One region of the Massilia varians genome, then DNA from elsewhere that is predicted to be linked to it. Evidence: riboswitches for the same ligand, from Rfam matches in the RefSeq annotation. Region 1 holds a riboswitch; the other holds the start of a gene.
What was found. A riboswitch is a leader RNA that binds a small molecule or an ion and turns the genes downstream of it on or off. The one in region 1 is predicted to bind cobalamin.
Positions count from the first base shown of each region.

Region 2: linked by a shared signal. The riboswitch ahead of MasN3_RS08355 (TonB-dependent receptor family protein) and the one ahead of MasN3_RS04985 (TonB-dependent receptor domain-containing protein) in region 1 are both predicted to bind cobalamin.

Region 1 covers NZ_AP026966.1:1,078,868-1,082,269, reverse strand. Annotated here, with positions in the region: gene cobT (nicotinate-nucleotide--dimethylbenzimidazole phosphoribosyltransferase) at 1-350, shown strand, start outside; gene MasN3_RS04995 (adenosylcobinamide-GDP ribazoletransferase) at 356-1,135, shown strand; gene MasN3_RS04990 (histidine phosphatase family protein) at 1,139-1,669, shown strand; cobalamin riboswitch at 1,689-1,921, shown strand; gene MasN3_RS04985 (TonB-dependent receptor domain-containing protein) at 1,990-3,402, shown strand, end outside.
Region 2 covers NZ_AP026966.1:1,821,110-1,824,511, forward strand. Annotated here, with positions in the region: gene MasN3_RS08350 (M1 family metallopeptidase) at 1-1,545, opposite strand, end outside; cobalamin riboswitch at 1,672-1,910, shown strand; gene MasN3_RS08355 (TonB-dependent receptor family protein) at 1,996-3,402, shown strand, end outside.

The DNA of each region.
Region 1 (3,402 bases):
CCACCTTCGGCGGTTTCGAGATCGCCATGATGACGGGTGCGATGCTCAAGGCGGCCGAGCTGCGCAAGGTGCTGCTGATCGACGGCTTCATCGTCACCAGCGCCCTGCTGGTGGCAAGCCGCCTGCAGCCCGCGATCCTCGATTACTGCGTCTTCGCCCACGCGTCGAGCGAAAACGGTCATCGCCTGATGCTTGACGCCCTCGGCGCCGAGCCGCTGCTGGAGCTCGGCCTGCGCCTGGGCGAAGGCACCGGCAGCGCACTCGCCCTGCCCCTGCTGCATGCCGCCACCAACTTCCTGAACGAGATGGCGACCTTCGCCTCGGCCCAGGTCAGCACCGGCGCAAAGTAAGCACCATGCGGCAGCTGCGCCTGTTCTTCATCGCGGTCCAGTTCTTCACGCGCCTGCCGATCCCGCGCTGGGTCGGCTTCGAGCAGGAGTGGCTGCATCATGCGTCGCGCTACTTCCCGCTGGTCGGCCTCGTGGTGGGCGCGATCGCCGCCGGCGTATACGCGGCGGCGGCGCTGGTCCTTCCCGCCCCGGTGGCCGCGGTCCTCTCGACCGCGGCCACCATCTATGCCACCGGCGCCTTCCACGAAGACGGTTTCGCCGACACCTGCGATGGACTCGGCGGCGGCATGACGCGCGAACGCGTGCTCGAGATCATGAAGGACCCGCGGGTTGGCGCCTACGGCGCCATCGGCGTCGTGTGCATGCTCGGGGCGAAGTGCAGCGCATTGGCGATGCTGCCGCCAAGCAGCGCCATCGGCGCCCTGCTGCTCGCCCATCCACTGTCGCGTCTTGCGGCCACCTCGCTCATCTGGCGCATGGAATATGCGCGCGCCGAAGGCAAGGCCAAGCCGCTGGCCGAGCGCATGACGACGGCCGAGTTCACGATCGCCGCCGCAACCGTCGCCCTCGCCGCCGCCATCCTGTTGATGACCGATGCGCTCGACCTGCGCGCCCTGCTTGCCGCGCTCGTGGCCAGCATCGCGGCGACCTGGTGGCTGGCCCGCAAGTTCGCGCGCCGCATCGGCGGCTATACCGGCGACTGCCTCGGCGCCGTGCAGCAGCTGGCCGAAGTCGCCATCTACCTCGCCGTGCTGGCTACGCTTGGCCACGGTGCCCTCGCATAAGCGATGGGGCTGATCCTGGTCCGCCATCCGCAGCCGGACGTCGCGCCCGGTATCTGCTACGGCAGGTCCGACGTTTCGACATCTATCGAAGCAATTGAGCGGGTCGCCGCCGGCTTGCGCGCGGCCGGCCTGCCGGGGGACCTGCCCGTCCATGCCAGTCCGCTCCTGCGTTGCGCGAGGCTTGCCGCCGCACTCGATGTTCCCGTCACGCTCGATGCGCGCCTGGCCGAGATGGATTTCGGCGCCTGGGAGATGCGCGCATGGAACGCCATCCCGCGCGCCGAGGTCGATGCCTGGGCCGCCGACCTGCTGCACTACCGTCCCGGCGGCGGCGAGAACGTGCTCGAGGCGGCCCGCCGCGTCGCCGCATTTCGCCAGGAACTGCGGCATCCCGCCCTCGTCGTCTGCCACGCCGGCACGATCCGCCTGCTGTCCGCCCTGCACGCCGGCGGCGCCATCGAACAGGCCGCATTGCGTGCCGCTTCCAACTCCCACCGCATCGGCTACGGCGAAGTCATCGTGCTGAAAGACTGACAACGCCGCGCGACCCTGCGTATAATGGCGGCGTTTTGGTGCTCGCGGTCGTGCTCACGACCGCAGTTAAACGGGAAACACGAAGCCCTTCAACAAGGCCAACGTGTGCTGCCCCCGCAACGGTAAGCAAGTGCCGCGCTCGATCCTCGGGCTACGCGGCAAACCGTCTTCCATGACCACTGTGCGAACGCATGGGAAGGTCGGACGGCCACACTTGCCAGCCCGGATACCGGCCAAAAGGTGGGAGCGTGCCACGCGCGCGCTTCTGATCAATCTGGCCTACGGGGACGTCGGCTGGTTGTCTATTGATTGAGCTATTCATGAACTTTCCTGTAACACGGCTTGCGGCCGCGCTGTCGCTTGCATTCGCCCTCGCGTCGCCCGTTGTCGCCCACACCTTCGATTCGGTCGTCGTCACCGCCAACCGCATGCCGCAGCGCGCGGTCGACGTGATCGCCGATACCACCGTGATCCACGCCGACGAGATCGCGCGTTCTGGCGCCGGCTCGGTGGCCGACGTGCTGCGGCGCCAGCGCGGCATCGAGATCACCCGCAACGGCAGCGCCGGCGCCGCGACCAGCGTGTTCCTGCGCGGCGCCAACAGCAACGGCGTCGTAGTCCTGCTGGACGGCGTGCGCATCGGTTCGTCCACCAGCGGCGTCGCCGCCTGGAACGCGGTGCCGCTCGGCGCCATCGAACGCATCGAGATCGTCTACGGCCCGCTCAGCACCTTGTACGGCGCGGACGCCATTGGCGGCGTGATCCAGATCTTCACCCGCAAGGGAGAGGGCGGACCGGTCGTCAGCGGCTCGGTCGGCGCCGGCAGCAATGCGACGCGCCAGCTCGACGCCGGCGTGCACGGCGCGGCCAATGGCCTGCGCTATGCCTTCGGCGCCGGCCAGGAAGAGTCGGACGGCTTCTCGGCCACGCGCCCGGGCGCCTTCGGCTTCAACCCGGACGACGACGGCTACCGCCGCCGCAACGCCAACGGCCAGCTGTCCTACGCGCTGACCCCGACATTCGACGTCGGCGCCCAGTTCCTGCACAGCGACCTGCGCGCGCAGTACGACAGCGGCAGCGGCGCCTACGACGTCCATAACGAGCAGGACCTGAACACGGCGGCGGTCTATGCCACGGGCCAGTTCAGCGCCGCCTGGCGCAGCACCCTGCAATACGCGCGCTCGGACGACAAATTGGGCAGCTTCACCAGCAGCGCCCCATCCGGCGCCAGCCAGATCGACACCCGGCAGGACGAGCTGACCTGGCAGAACAGCATCGCGCTCGGCTCCGATACCCTGCAGCTGCTCTACAGCCACCGCAAGGAGGAAGTGGAATCGAGCGCCACCGCGGACCTGTCGCGCTCGCGCACCACCAATGCCTACGCGGCCGTCTACTCGGCCAGGCGCGGCGCCCACCTGTTCGATGTCAGCGCCCGCCACGACCGTTCGTCGGTGTATGGCAGCAAGAACACCGGAGCCGCCGGCTATGGCTATGACTTCGGCTCAGGCCTGCGCGCCACCGCCAGCGTCGGCACCAGCTTCCGCGCGCCGACCTTCAACGAACTGTACTACCCGAACTACGGCCTGCCGACCAACCGTCCGGAACAGGGCCGCAACCGGGAAGCCGGCCTGCGCTATGACGCCGGCAGCGTGCAGTTCGACGCCACGTACTTCCGCAATCGCCTGACCGACATGATTGTCTCCGCCACGCCCTGCCCTGGCCGCGCCGGCAGC
Region 2 (3,402 bases), 740 kb from region 1:
GCGCATCACGGTGGCGCTGCGGGTGTAGACCGGATCGATGCCCTGCAGGCGTTGCCAGGCGTTCTGGCCGGGCGCATCCAGCGGCCGCTCACGCGGGGCGAACAGGCGCATGGCGTCGAAGCCCTCGAATCCCGGATCGAAGCCGATCCGCTTCAGGAAGCCGGGGGCGGGATGGACCTTCTGTCCGCGGTCGCGCATCGCGCGGTTTTCCCAGTAGGCGGTCAGGCCTTCGTCGAGCATCGGCTCCTCGAACTCGTTGCTGGCCAGGATGCCCTGGAAGAAGTTGTGGCCGAGTTCGTGAATCGTCACGGCGTCCAGTTCATATTCCTGCAGCGACTTGGGCGGAACCGCCGCATAGCCGGACGCGGTGATGAAGGTCGGGTACTCCATGCCGCCGGCTTCCTGCGCGTTGTAGGGCGGGATCACGACGGTCAGCGTGCGGTAGGGGTAGGGGCCGAGCTTGCGCGAGAAATAGGCCAGCGAATCCTTGGCCGCCTTCATGACCGGCCTGGCGCTGGCCTCGTATTCCTGCGGGTACAGCACCTGCACCGTCACGATCGGGCTGCCGGGACCGGTCCAGGTCTCCACCAGCGGGCGGCCGCTGCGCTTGTCCGCAGTCCAGGCGAAGTCGTGCACGTCGTGCTGCACGTAGCGGTGCGTCAGCAAGCCGTTCTTCTCCACGGGCGCACCCTGCAGCGCGCCGGTCGCGCCCACCGTATAGCCCTTCGGCACGGTCAGGCTCACGTCGTAGCTGCCGAAATCGGCGTAGAACTCGGACTCCATGTGGAATTCGTGCGCATTCCAGCGTGGCGCGGTGGCGCCGCGCTCGCCCGGCAGTTCGAGCACCGCGATCTTCGGGAACCACTGGGCCACCAGGTGGAAGCTGCCGTAGTAGCCGGTGCGCGCGATCACGCGCGGCAGCTGGGTGGTGAAGGCCATGTCGAGCGTGGTCGAGGCGCCGGGGGCGACCGCCTCGGGCAGGTCGAGGCGCGCCACCGTGTGGTCGGTGGGCGGTCCCCCGTCCGGCTGGACGAAGCGCCATGGCACGGTGGCGCCGCCCTGGCTCACGCTGCGCAGCGCGATGTGGCCCCATTCGCCGTCGCCGATCTCGGCGCCGCTGCGGAAACGTTCGCCGCGCTGGCGCTGCTCGGTGAAAAAGCTGCTGCCTTCGCCTTCGAAGGCGTTCATGTAGAGGTGTATGTAGATGCTGCGTACCGGGACCGCGCTGCGGTTGCGCCAGGTGAGCTGCTGCTGGCCGGCGATCACGTGCTTGTCCGGGTCGAGCGTGGCGCTGATGCGGTAGCTGGCCACGCGCTCGGACAGGGTCGCGTGGTCGCCGCTGCGGATGCCACCCCAGGCATTCGGGCTGCTCGGCGCCGTAACGGCAGCGGCGTTCGGCGCGGCCAGCGCGATGCCGTCGAGCGAAGGCGTGGCCGCGGGCGGGGGCGCGTCGGCCTGGGCTAGCCAGGCGCCGGCGCCGCCGAAGGCCAGCAGTGCGGCGCATGCCAGCGCGCGCAGGCCTTGTCGCTTTCTTTTGATCTGCATGCAGGACTCCCTGTTGTCGATGTTGTATTTATATGAGCGCGACTATATCCAGAACATCGGCGAATTGCCATGCGCAGGGAATGGAAGCACAAAATACGACAACGAAATGCAGGAAAGCTTGTCAGGTTATAATCTCGCCGTTCTGGTGCCCGCGCATGCGCTCCGCATGTGCAGTTAAACGGGAAACACGAGGCAAAGGCGCTGCGCGCCCGCGCCGAGATGTGCTGCCCCCGCAACGGTCAACAAGCACGGCTTCGCATACGCGAAGCTGTAGGCTGCCTCGATAACCACTGTGCCCGGCGGCATAGGAAGGTGGGGCGGTCCGTCTTGCAAGCCCGGATACCGGCCAGACAGGTGGAAGCGAGCGCATGCGAGCAGCATGGCGGCGCCTTCCGTTGAACTCCGGCGTGCGGGGACGCAGGTCGGTGCCATTACCGAGAACATCCGAACATGAAATCTGCTGTCGTACCACGCAGCGCGCCGGTCGTGAAGCCGCTCGCGCTGGCTTGCGCCCTGTCGCTGTCCATCCTTGCCGCCGACGCCCTTGCCCAGGACACCCTGCCGTCGATCGTCATCACCGGCGCGCGCTTCCCGGCGCAGGCCGCCAGTGCGCCGATCGGCGCGACCGTGATCACCCGTGAGGACATCCGCCGCTCCGGCGCCGCCGACGTCAATGCGGCGATCCGCAAGGTCGGCGGCGTCTACGGACGCCAGAGCCTGGACGCGTCGCCCGACTTCGCGCTCGACCTGCGCGGCTTCGGCGCGAACAGCGCCCAGAACCTGGTGATCCTGGTCGACGGCGTGCGCCTGAACGAGAACGAGCTGACCAATGCGGTGCTGTCGAGCATCCCGGTCGACACCGTCGAGCGCATCGAGATCCAGCGCGGCGCCAGCAGCGTGCTGTACGGCGAAGGCGCGACCGGCGGCGTGATCAACATCATCACGCGCCGGGCCGCTGGGAACGGCACCCGCGGCTCGGTCTTCGCCGAGGCGGGGCGCTTCGACGCCCACGACCTGCGCGCCTCGCTGACTCACGGCGCCGGTCCGCTGTCGTTCGACCTGGCGCTGGCCGACCGCGGCACCGACAACTACCGCGCCAACAGCGAGTTCAAGCAGAAGACCGCTAGCGGCGGCGTCCAGTATGCCTACGGCGCCGGCCGCGCCGGCCTGCGCTTCGAACGCTCGCGCCAGGACGCGCGCTTCCCGGGTTCGCTCACCGAGGCCCAGTTCCTGGCCGATCCGCGCCAGGCCTCCACGCCGGACGACTCCGGCACCCTCGACACCGACCGCATCAGTGCCTTTGTCGAGCACCGCGTGGGCGGCTTCGAACTGGCCGCCGAACTGGCGCACCGCGAACGCGAAGTCGCCGCCAGTTACTTCTACACCGGCGGCGTCACCCGTGTCGCCTACGACGCCAGCCAGACCCAGTTCTCGCCGCGCCTGCGCCACACGGCCGCCCTGGGCGACAAGCGCAACGAACTGGTGGTCGGGATCGACCTGGCGCGCTGGGAACGTCAGACCGCGTCCAACTTCTCGCAGGGCGACGCCGAGCAGGACTCGCGCGCCATCTACCTGCGCAACGAGCTGCTGTGGAACGCGTCGCAGGGTGTGCTGCAAAACGCGCGCCTGGCGATCGGTGGCCGCCACGAAAGCTTCACCAAGGATTATTCCGACCCGCTGGCCTTCCCGCCGGTGGTGAACGAGCACCGCAGGCAGTCGGTCAATGCCTGGTCGCTGGAAGGCAGCGTCGATCCGATGCCGCAGGTGACCGTGTTCGCCAAGCTGGGCCGCAGCTACCGCATCGCCAACGTCGACGAGAACAGCCTGCGCGCGGGCCTCGAGGTGCTGGCGCCGCAG